2 regions of the Uliginosibacterium paludis genome follow, and region 2 is predicted to be linked to the other one. Evidence: riboswitches for the same ligand, from Rfam matches in the RefSeq annotation. Region 2 holds a riboswitch; the other holds the start of a gene.
The links. Region 2 has a riboswitch for S-adenosylhomocysteine ahead of ahcY (adenosylhomocysteinase). Riboswitches for the same ligand answer to the same signal wherever they lie in the genome.
Positions count from the first base shown of each region.

Region 1: another riboswitch for S-adenosylhomocysteine. It lies ahead of metH (methionine synthase); the one in region 2 lies ahead of ahcY (adenosylhomocysteinase).

Region 1 is NZ_JBDIVF010000013.1:71,954-77,945, forward strand. It holds gene ABDB87_RS18980 (branched-chain amino acid ABC transporter permease) at 1-538, opposite strand, end outside; gene ABDB87_RS18985 (branched-chain amino acid ABC transporter substrate-binding protein) at 711-1,820, opposite strand; gene ABDB87_RS18990 (hypothetical protein) at 2,049-2,582, shown strand; S-adenosyl-L-homocysteine riboswitch at 2,589-2,683, shown strand; gene metH (methionine synthase) at 2,778-5,992, shown strand, end outside.
Region 2 is NZ_JBDIVF010000001.1:853,999-859,990, forward strand. It holds tRNA gene ABDB87_RS04150 (tRNA-Lys) at 1-30, opposite strand, end outside; gene metF (methylenetetrahydrofolate reductase [NAD(P)H]) at 94-972, opposite strand; gene ahcY (adenosylhomocysteinase) at 1,007-2,407, opposite strand; S-adenosyl-L-homocysteine riboswitch at 2,490-2,590, opposite strand; gene metK (methionine adenosyltransferase) at 2,717-3,877, opposite strand; gene ABDB87_RS04170 (lysophospholipid acyltransferase family protein) at 4,030-4,941, shown strand; gene ABDB87_RS04175 (lysophospholipid acyltransferase family protein) at 4,947-5,819, shown strand; gene dapF (diaminopimelate epimerase) at 5,869-5,992, shown strand, end outside.

The sequences.
Region 1 (5,992 bases), on a different contig from region 2:
CACGCATGGCGCGGCCCAGCTTGGTTCTGGTGACGAGCAGGATCAGCCCGACCATCAGCAGCGCCGAGCTCACCAGAATGATGACCTGCACCGGCGTGATGAACACGCCTGCCACCGGTTGCAGCGGCGTGGTGTCGATCAGCGGCGGGAAGCTGTGGTAGTTGCGGCCCCAGATGATCATCGCCAGGGTCTGCAGCAGGAAGGAGACGCCGATGGCCGTGATCAGCGGTGCCAGGCGCGGCGCGTTGCGCAGCTTGCGGTAGGCGGTCCGCTCGATGATGTAGCCCATCGCCATGCACACAGCCATTGCCACGACGAGGGCAATCAGCAAGGTGGGTACGGCGCCGAGGGCGGGCCAGGTCTTCTGGATGAAGAGCACGACCTGCAGCGACACGAGCGCGCCCACCATGAGCACGTCGCCGTGAGCGAAATTGATCAGGCCCAGAATGCCATAGACCATGGTGTAGCCCAGGGCGACAAGCGCATACACGCTGCCCACCACGAGGCCATTTACGATTTGCTGGAGCAGGGTTTCCATGATCCCGTATTCAGTGAAAGTAAACCAAAGTTGTAAAAAAATCAGGCCTGTGCGGCCTGAAACCGGCGGATTGTCCGGGCTCCAAACAATGTGTCAAGAAGCCAGATCAAAAAGGCGGAGCGGAAGCGAACGGGGCGCCATCGGCGCCCCGTCTGCCTGCGCCGTCAGGCGCTTACTTCAGTGCTTCCCAGGCCCCGGCCTTGAACTGGTACATGGTGATGGCGCCGTACTTCGTGTCGCCGTTGGCATCAAATGCCACTTCACCAGTCACGCCCTTGAAGTCCACCTTCTTCAGGAAGGGCAGATACTTCGCGGGATCCGCCGAGTCGGCAGCCTTCATGCCTTCGATGATCGCGGCGGCCGCGTCATACGAATACGGAGCATAGATCTGCACATCGGCGCCGAAGCGCTTCTTGAAGCGGTCCTTGAAGGTCTTGTCGGCGATCTGGTCCAGCGGCAGGCCGGCCTGCGTGCAGAAGGCGGCGTCAGACATCGCGGCGCCGGCCAGCTTGATGAATTCCGGCGTGCAGCCGCCGTCACCGGTCACGAACTTGGCAGTGATGCCCAGCTGCTTGACCTGCTTGAGCATCGGGCCGCCCTGGGCGTCCATGCCGGTATAGACGATCACGTCCGGCTTCTGGGCCTTGATCTTGGTGAGGATGGCGAGGAAGTCGGTTGCCTGGTTGTTGGTGAATTCACGCGAGCTGACCTTGCCGCCGGAAGCCTTGACGGCCTTTTCCACTTCGTCAGCCAGACCCTGGCCGTAGGCGGTGCGGTCATCGATGATCGCCACGGTCTTGCCGAGCTTGGTCGCGGCGTATTTGCCGATCACCGAGCCTTGCTGGGCGTCGTTCGCCATCGTGCGGAACACCGTCGCGAAACCCTGATGCGTCAGCGTGACATTGGTGGCGGACGGCGAAATCATCGGGATGCCAGCCTGGTTGTAGATGCGCGAAGCCGGAATCGTGGTGCCCGAGTTCAGGTGGCCGACCACGCCCTTCACGCCTGCATCGACCAGACGCTGGGCGACGATGTTGCCGGTCTTGGGGTCGGCGGCGTCATCTTCGCCGACGAGTTCGAACTTGATCTTCTTGCCGCCAATGGTCACGCCCTTGGCGTTGTATTCCTCGAGTGCGAGACGCGCGCCATTCTCGTTGTCCTTGCCGAGGTGGGCGATGTTGCCGGTCAGGGGGCCGACGTGGCCGATCTTGACGACTTCCTGTGCCTGGGCCAGACCGCTGGTGATGCCGAATACCGCAAGTGCAATCAAGGTTTGCTTCATTGAACAGCCTCCACAAGAAAATATTGGCCCGACTGAAGCGGAATGCCGGTCGGGCAGGGCACCCCTCAGGGATGTTACACAATGTGATTTTTTGTGACTGAGCGGAAAGCCCTTATCTGACGAGCCACCCAGCATGAGGGATGACGTTGCAAATTCCGGGCCACTTGGTTCGACGGGAATACGAGAATAGGTTTCGTTCAGGCCGGGCGCTAGTCTCGAAAGGACTTGTTGACCGCTTTTCCTGTCGTCATGCGCTTCTCCGCTGTCCTGCTTCTTCTTGTTGTCTGCTTTTCGGGCTGTACGAGCACGCAGGCTCCGCTCGAGCCGGGCAGGACGCGTCTGTCCGAACTGGTGCGTCAGCTGGGCCAGCCCACCATGGTGTGGTCGGAGGGAGACGGCACCCTGCTGGTGGAGTTTGCACGCGCCGACAAGGGCGGCGCCAACTTCATGGCCCGCGTCTCGCCGGATGGCGTGATGCAGAGCCTGCAGGATGTGCTGACCGATGCGCGCGTGGCCACGCTGGTGCCGGGCATGTCGCGCGATCAGGTCCGCCGCCATCTGGGGCAGCCGGTGCAGATCGAGAATGGCAAGGAGGGCGAGATCTGGCACTGGCCGCTGGACTCCCGCCGCCCCGCTCAGTGGCAGATCGATGCCCATTTTGGTGCAATGGGTAATCTGGAGTCGGTGGAGCGCACCCGTATCGTGCTGGGCGCGCGCGATACGGTGCGTCAGGCTGGTCAGAAAATACGCTCCAACCTATAATTGCGCGCTTCCGAGGAGCGCTGCGAGGTCATTCGCGATCCCAGGCTCGGAAGCTCGCGCGCCCCGCCGCGCGCAGCCCGATTCAACGGCGCTCACCGCTTCATGCAGATCTCATGCGGAAAGCCGGTGAGCCACGATCTCTCCCCTTCTGCCCGAGCTGTCCGAAGCGTTGATGAACGCCCCGGAGAATTCCCCATGCAAGCCGATCGCACCCAAGAAATCCAGACCCTGCTCCAGCAACGCATCCTGATCCTGGATGGCGGCATGGGCACCGAGATCCAGCAATACAAGCTCGCCGAGGCTGACTACCGCGGCACGCGCTTCGCCAATCATGGCAAGGATCTCAAGGGCAACAACGACCTGCTGGTGATCACCCGCCCGGACGTGGTCGGCGCGATCCACCGCGAATACCTCGAAGCCGGCGCCGACATCATCGAGACCTGCACCTTCAACGGCACGCGCGTGTCGCAAGCCGAATACGGCCTGCAGGACTACGCCTACGAAATCAACGTGGCCGGCGCGAAGCTCGTGCGTGAGCTGTGCGACGAATACACCGCGAAGAACCCGGCCAAGCCGCGCTACTGCGCCGGCGTGATCGGCCCGACCTCGCGCACCCTCTCCATCTCGCCGGACGTGAACGATCCCGGCTACCGCAACATCAGCTTCGACGAACTGGTGGACGACTACTACGACTCGGCCCGTGCCCTGATGGAAGGCGGCGCCGATCTGCTGCTGATCGAGACGGTGTTCGACACCGCCAACGCCAAGGCCGCGATCTTCGCCGTGCTCAAGCTCTTCGATGATCTGGGGCGCAAGTTGCCGGTGATGATCTCCGGCACCATCACCGATGCCTCGGGCCGCACGCTCTCGGGCCAGACCGCCACGGCCTTCTGGAACTCGCTCAAGCATGTCAAGCCGATCAGCTTCGGTCTCAACTGCGCGCTGGGCGCGAAAGAATTGCGGCAGTACGTGGCCGAGCTCTCGGGGGTGTGCGATACCTATATTTCCGCGCACCCGAATGCCGGCCTGCCGAATCCGCTCGCACCGACCGGCTACGACGAAACGCCCGAGCAGCTGGCCGCAGACATCAAGGATTGGGCCGAGTCCGGCTTCCTGAATATCGTCGGCGGTTGCTGCGGCACGCGCCCCTCGCACATCAAGGCGGTGGCCGACACGGTGGCGAACATGGCGCCGCGCGCGATTCCCGCGCTGGAAGTGCGGCAGGCGCTCTCGGGTCTGGAGCCCTTCTTCATCGGTCGCGACAGCCTCTTCGTGAACGTCGGCGAGCGCAACAACGTGACCGGTTCGCGCGCTTTCGCGAAGATGATCATCGAAGGCCGCTTTGAGGATGCACTGGCCGTCGCCCGCCAGCAGGTTGAAAACGGCGCGCAGGTCATCGACATCAACATGGACGAGGCCATGCTCGATTCAAAGGCCTCGATGGAGCGCTTCCTCAAGCTCATCGCCGCCGAGCCGGATATCGCCCGCGTGCCGGTGATGATCGACTCCTCGAAGTGGGAGGTGATCGAAGCCGGCCTCAAGTGCATTCAGGGCAAGGGCATCGTCAATTCCATCTCGATGAAGGAAGGCGAAGAGATCTTCCTGCATCACGCGAAGCTCTGCATGCGTTATGGCGCGGCAGCGGTGGTGATGGCTTTCGACGAGAAGGGCCAGGCGGACACCTATGCGCGCAAGATCGAGATCTGCAAGCGCGCCTACGACTTGCTGATGACGATCGGCTTCCCGCCCGAAGACATCATTTTCGACGCCAACATCTTCGCGATTGCCACCGGCATCGAAGAGCACAACAACTACGCGGTCGACTTCATCGAAGCGGTGCGCTGGATTCACCAGAATCTACCGCACGCCAAGACCAGCGGCGGCGTGTCGAACGTGAGCTTCTCCTTCCGCGGCAACGACGCGGTGCGCGAAGCGATCCACACCGTCTTCCTCTTCCACGCCATCAAGGCGGGGCTGACGATGGGCATCGTCAACGCCGGCCAGCTCGGCGTGTATGACGATCTGGAGCCCACCCTGCGCGCCAAGGTGGAAGACGTGGTACTCAACCGTCATCCTGAGGCCGGCGAGCAGCTCGTCGAATTCGCGCAGACCGTGAAGGGCCAGGCCAAGGAACAGGTGCAGGATCTTGCCTGGCGTGAGTGGCCGGTCGAAGAGCGCCTGTCGCATGCATTGGTGAAAGGCATCACCCAGTTCGTCGTCGAAGACACCGAGGAAGTCCGCGCCAAGCTGGAGGGCGAGGGCAAACCGCCGCTGGCCGTGATCGAAGGCCCGCTGATGGATGGCATGAGCGTGGTGGGCGACCTCTTCGGCGCCGGCAAGATGTTCCTGCCGCAGGTGGTGAAATCCGCGCGCGTGATGAAGTCCGCCGTGGCCCACCTGATCCCCTATATCGAGGAGGAGAAAAAGCGCAGCGGTGCTGCCGCCAAGGGCAAGATCATCATGGCCACGGTGAAGGGCGACGTGCATGACATCGGCAAGAACATCGTCGGCGTCGTGCTCGCCTGCAACGGCTACGAAGTGGTCGATCTGGGCGTGATGGTGCCTTGCGACAAGATTCTCGCCGCGGCGAAGGAGCATGGCGCGCAGGCCATCGGCCTCTCCGGCCTGATTACGCCGTCATTGGAAGAAATGGCCTTCGTCGCCAGCGAGATGAAGCGCCTCGGCTTCGGTGGTGAAAACGCGGTGCCGCTGCTGATCGGTGGAGCCACCACCAGCCGCGCCCACACCGCCATCAAGATCGCACCGAACTACGACGGCCCGGTGGTCTACACACCGGACGCCTCGCGCGCCGTCGGCGTGGTCACCAGCCTGCTCTCCACCGAGCAGCGCGCTGGTTACGTTGCCGAAGTGGCGGCGGACTATGAAAAGCTGCGCGCCCAGCACGCGGCCAAGAGCGGCGTGAAGCTCGTCTCGCTGGCCGCTGCACGCGCCAACCGCTTCAAGTGGAACAACGATCCGTCATACGTTCCGGCCAAGCCCGCGCGCCCCGGCCACCAGCGCCTGCGCAACATCGATCTGGCCACGCTCGCCGAGTACATCGACTGGGGCCCCTTCTTCCAGACCTGGGATCTGGCCGGCCCTTACCCCGCGATTCTGGAAGACGAAATCGTGGGCGAAACCGCACGCAACGTTTTCCGCGACGCGCAGGCCATGCTCAAGACGGCCATCGAGCAACGCTGGATCGAAGTGCACGCCGTGTTCGGCCTCTACCCTGCCGCCGCGCAGAACGACACGGTGCTGATCTACAAGGACGAGTCGCGCTCTGAGGTGGTCGCGCAGTGGCACGGTCTGCGCCAGCAGCACGAACGCCCGGCCGGCAAGCCCAACTACTGCTTGAGCGACTTCATTGCCGATGCGGACTCGGGCGTGCCGGACTGGATCGGCGCGTT
Region 2 (5,992 bases):
CCGCTGCTCTACCAACTGAGCTAACGACCCGCCGGAAGCGAAGAATCAGCATTGTAGGCAAGAGACCAAGAACCGTCAAGCACTTTCTGAATTTTATTTGGCAAGCCCGAGCCGGTGAACAAGTTCGCGCGTCATGCCGGCCTGATTCAGCGTGTAGAAATGCAGGCTGGGAGCGCCACCCGAAATCAGCTGTTCGCACAGGCGCGTGACAACATCCAGTCCAAACGCACGGATAGCCTCGGCATCGTCACCAAAGCCTTCAAACCTGCGGCGCATCCATTGAGGAATCTCCGCCCCGCAGCTCTCCGAAAACCTGGCGAGCTTGCTGAAACTCGCGATCGGCATGATGCCCGGCACGATGGGAATCGTCACGCCCGCCTTCCGCGCGGCATCGACAAAACTGAAGTAGGCGTCCGCGTTGTAGAAATACTGGGTAATCGAGGAATTCGCTCCCGCCTGAACCTTGTTGGCAAATGCCCGCACATCGGCGTCATAACTGCGTGCCTGGGGATGCACCTCAGGGTACGAAGCAACCTCGAGGAAAAACTCATCCCCGGTCTCCTGGCGAATGAATCCAACCAGTTCGCTGGCATAGCGAAACTCGCCCGGGTCCGCCATGCCGGAGGGCAGATCGCCTCGCAAGGCCACGATCCGCTTCACCCCCATTGAACGGAACTCGGCGAGGTGATCGCGGATACTCTGCTGAGTAGCGCCGATGCAGGAAAGATGAGGTGCAGCCTCAATGCCAGCCTCACGTATTTCACGTACGACCTGCAGGGTGCGGTCGCGGGTGGAGCCGCCCGCTCCGTAAGTCACGGAAAAAAAATCCGGCCCCAGCACCGCCAATTCACTTCGCACAGCGCGAAGCTTCTCGACCCCTTCCGCCGTGGCCGGCGGAAAGAACTCGAGACTGAAATCGAGCTTTTTGCTCATATCGCTTTCCTCACGCCTGCACGCGAGGGTGCAGGCCATGTTCGTGATGGCCGGCGCTCGACCGGCCCGTCGATCAGTAACGGTAGTGGTCAGCCTTGTAGGGGCCTTCCACCGGCACTCCGATGTAGTCGGCCTGCTGCTGGGTCAGCGTGGTGAGCTGCACGTTCAGGGTCTTGAGCTGCAGACGGGCAACCTTCTCATCCAGATGCTTCGGCAGGGTGTAGACACCAACCGGATACTCTGCCGTCTTGGTGAACAGCTCGATCTGGGCGATGGTCTGGTTGGCGAAGGACGACGACATGACGTAGCTCGGATGGCCGGTCGCACAGCCGAGATTCACCAGACGGCCCTTGGCCAGCAGGATGATCCGCTTGCCATCCGGGAAGATCACGTGGTCGACCTGCGGCTTGATCTCTTCCCACTGGTACTTTTCCAGCGAAGCGACATCGATCTCGTTGTCGAAGTGACCGATGTTGCAGACGATGGCATTGTTCTTCATTTCCACCATGTGCTCGTGTCGGATCACGTGGTAGTTGCCAGTGGTCGTCACGAAAATGTCCGCCTGGCTGGCTGCGTATTCCATCGTCACCACGCGATAGCCTTCCATGGCCGCCTGCAGCGCACAGATCGGGTCGATCTCGGTGACCCACACCTGCGCCGACAGGGCGCGCAGCGCTTGGGCGGAACCCTTGCCCACGTCGCCATAGCCGCAGACCACGGCGATCTTGCCCGCGACCATCACGTCGGTTGCACGCTTGATGCCATCGACCAGCGATTCGCGGCAGCCGTAGAGGTTGTCGAACTTGCTCTTGGTGACCGAGTCATTGACGTTGATCGCCGGGAACTTGAGCTCGCCCCGCGCATGCATCTGATACAGGCGATGCACGCCGGTGGTGGTCTCTTCGGTCACGCCACGGACCTTGTCCAGACGCACCGAATACCAGGTCGGGTCTGTGGCGAGCTTGGCCTTGATCGCGGCGAAGAGAATGGTTTCCTCTTCCGAGCCCGGATTGGCCAGCACGGAGATGTCCTTCTCGGCGCGGGCGCCAAGATGCAGCAGCAGGGTCGCGTCGCCACCGTCGTCGAGGATCATGTTCGAGTAGCCGCCGTCGGCCCACTCGAAGATGCGGTGGGTGTAATCCCAGTACTCGACCAGCGTCTCGCCTTTCTTGGCGAACACGGGAATGCCGGCAGCGGCGATCGCGGCGGCGGCGTGATCCTGGGTCGAGAAAATGTTGCACGAAGCCCAGCGGACTTCGGCGCCGAGCGCAGTCAGCGTCTCGATCAGCACGGCGGTCTGGATCGTCATGTGCAGCGAGCCGGTAATGCGGGCGCCCTTGAGGGCCTGCGATTTCGCGAATTCTTCGCGAATGGCCATCAGGCCGGGCATTTCGCCTTCGGCAATGCGGATCTCCTTGCGGCCCCAGTCGGCCAGCGTGAGATCGGTGATGACGTAATCATTGAATTGAGCCACGGTGTTCTCCTTGAACAGGTGGCCGGGCAGGAGGGGAGCGGACTTGCAGGAAGCTCACCATCATCCCGTGCCGGCACGGTTGATCAGGTGAGCGCAGTTGAAGCAGCCCGGCTTGGCCGGGAATCCGAGCCTGGGATGGCCTGAGCGAATGTCAGGTCCGGTCTCGCAGCGCTCCTCGGAATGGCCGGATTATAGCCGGAACAATCCGCATCGCCAGTGCAAAACCGCATCACACAACGCGGTGCCTGCGCCTGAAAACAGAAAAGGGAGCCTTGCGCTCCCCTTTCCGGACGCCGCGTAGACCTTGAATCAGAGGCCTGCGGAAGCGCGCAGCGCTTCGACCTTGTCGGTCGCTTCCCAGCTGAACTCCGGCTCGGCACGGCCGAAATGGCCGTAAGCCGCCGTCTTCTGATAGATCGGGCGCAGCAGGTCGAGCATCTGCACGATGCCCTTCGGACGAAGGTCAAAATGCTCATTGACCAGCGCGGCGATTTTCTCGTCAGAGATGATGCCGGTGCCTTCGGTGAACACCGTCACGTTCATGGGGTGGGCGACACCGATCGCGTACGCCACCTGCACCTGACACTGACGAGCCAGACCGGCCGCCACGATGTTCTTGGCCACATAACGGGCCGCGTAGGCTGCGGAGCGGTCGACCTTGGACGGATCCTTGCCCGAGAAAGCGCCACCACCGTGCGGCGCAGCGCCACCGTAGGTGTCGACGATGATCTTGCGGCCAGTCAGGCCGCAATCGCCCTGCGGGCCACCGATCACGAAGCGGCCGGTCGGATTCACGAAGTACTTCGGATTCTTCAGCAGCTCGGCTGGAATGACCGCCTTGATGATGTCCTCGATCACCGCTTCGCGGATCGTTTCCTGGGACACGTCCGGCGCATGCTGGGTGGAGATCACCACAGTATCGATCTCGACCGGCTTGCCATCTACGTAGCGGAATGTGACCTGGCTCTTCGCGTCCGGACGCAGCCAGGGCAGGCGGCCATCCTTGCGCAGCTCGCTCTGGCGCTGCATCAAACGGTGCGCATACCAGATCGGCGCGGGCATCAGCTCGGGCGTTTCATCGCAGGCATAGCCGAACATCAGACCCTGGTCGCCGGCGCCCTGATTCAAATGGTCGTCGGAGGCGTGATCCACGCCCTGGGCGATGTCATTGGACTGCTTGTCATAGCAGACCATGACCGCACAGCCCTTGTAGTCGATACCGTACTCGGTGTTGTCGTAGCCGATGCGGCGGATGGTGTCGCGCGCGACCTGGATGTAGTCGACGTGCGCATTGGTGGTGATTTCGCCCGCCAGCACCACCAGACCGGTGTTGCACAGCGTTTCGGCTGCTACACGCGATCGCGGATCCTGTTCGAAGATCGCGTCGAGAATGGCATCGGAAATCTGATCCGCAACCTTGTCGGGATGGCCTTCCGAAACCGACTCGGAAGTAAAAAGGTAGTCCGCCATGAATGGTCTCCGCAAATGAAAAACCCCGGAATAACGTTGGCGCGGCCAACTCCGGGGTTCGAGCGGACGACGCTTTAGCAGTATTTGGCGAACCTCGCGGTCCGCGCCGCCCTGCAAGTTGTCTTTAACTCGGCGGTCAGGGAATTATAGGAATGGCCGCTTATAATGCAAGCGCCCGTTTCGAGCCACGCACCTTGACACTCACTTCTTTGCTCCCGCCGCTGTTCCGCCTGCTGGGCCGCTGCTCGCTGGCCTCCCTGCACCGCTTCGGGGCTTGGGCGGGGCTTGCCACCTACTGGCTTTCTCCGCGCTACCGGCATCGCCTGCAGGAGAACATGGCACGCGGGTTGGGCCGTACGCCCACGCGTGCCGAACTGCATGCCAACGCAGCCGAAACCGGCCGCATGATGCTCGAACTGCCTTTCATCTGGCAGCGGCCGTTCGAAGACATCCAGGCACATATCCTCGAACTCGTCGGCTGGGAGAAAGTGCATCAGATGCTCGCCGAGGGTGATGCAATGATCGCCCTCACGCCCCACATGGGCTGCTTCGAAATCACCTCGCTGCACGCCGGCACCTTCATGCCGATGACCATCCTCTACCGGCCACCCAAGCAGGCCGGTATCGAACCGATCCTGCGTGCCGGACGCACCCGCGGTCAGCTGAGTCTCGCGCCGGCCGACCTCTCCGGCGTGCGCAGCATCATCAAGGGCCTGCGCCAGGGCGTCTCCACCGGACTGCTGCCGGATCAGGCTCCCGGCAAGGGCGAAGGCATCTGGTTGCCCTTCTTCGGCAAGCCGGCTTACACGATGACGCTCGCCGCCCGCCTCTCGGAAGTGAAGAAGACCCGCGTGCTCCTGTTCTGGGGCGAACGGGTGAGCGGACGCGGCTGGCGCCTGCACTGCTTCGAGCCGGAGGAGGCCATTACCGGCACGCTGGAAGAGCGCGCCGCCGCCATCAATCGCGCGCTGGAAGCCCTCATCCTGCGCTGTCCGACCCAGTACCTCTGGGGCTACAACCGCTACAAGACTCCGGCGGGTGCCAATCCGCCGCCTGCGCAATGACTGTTCTGACCCGAATCTTTCTCGCCGGCCTGTGGTGCTTCCACTGGCTGCCGCTTCCCGTTCAGGCCTTTTTCGGCTGGATGCTGGGGCATCTGCTGTATCTCGCTGTCGTGCCGCGGCGGCGCGTGCTGCTGACCAACCTGCGCCTGTGCTTCCCGGAAAAACCCGAGGCCGAGCGCCGGAAGCTTGCGCGCGCAGTCTGTGTGGCTGTCACCCGCTCGATGCTTGAGCGGGGCGTGTTGTGGTGGGCCTCCGAAACCCGCATCCGTCGTCTCGTCGAGCTGAACGGCGTCGAGACCATCCGGCGGCTTCATGCCGAGGGCAAGGCCGTCGTGATGCTGGTGCCGCATTTCGTGGGGCTCGACATGGCGGGCAGCCGCATGGCGATGGAGATGGACTGTGTCAGCATGTATTCCGCCCAGAACGACAAGCTCATCGAGAAGATGCTGCTGCATGGCCGTACGCGTTTCGGCTCGCAGGAGCTGCTCTCGCGGCAGGACGGCATTCGCGGTGCAGTGAAGGCCATGAAACGCGGTCGCCCCTTCTACTATCTGCCGGACCTCGACTTCGGCCCGAAGGAGTCCATCTTCGTGCCGTTCTTCGGCATCCAGACCGCCACCGTACCCGGCCTGCCCCGCATCGCGCGGCTGGCAGACGCGGCCGTCGTCCCGCTGGTCGTGCGGATGAAGCCCTGGGGCCAGGGCTACGTCGGTGAATTCCAGCCCCCCTGGAACAACTTCCCGACCGACAATGTCGAGGCAGACACCGCCCGCATGAATGCCTGGATCGAAGCCGAGGTGCGCAAGCTGCCCGAGCAGTACTACTGGGTGCACAAGCGCTTCAAGACACGGCCTGCCGGCGAGGCAAAGTTTTACTAATGTGCAGGGCAAACGGCGCCGCCGGCTCCCGAAGCAGGATAATCAGGACATGAAGCTCAACTTCACGAAAATGCAGGGACTGGGCAATGACTTCGTCGTCATCGATGCGATCAGCCAGACCGTCGAGATGACGCCCGCCCTGGCGCGGCGCCTGGGCGACCGTCGCTTCGGCG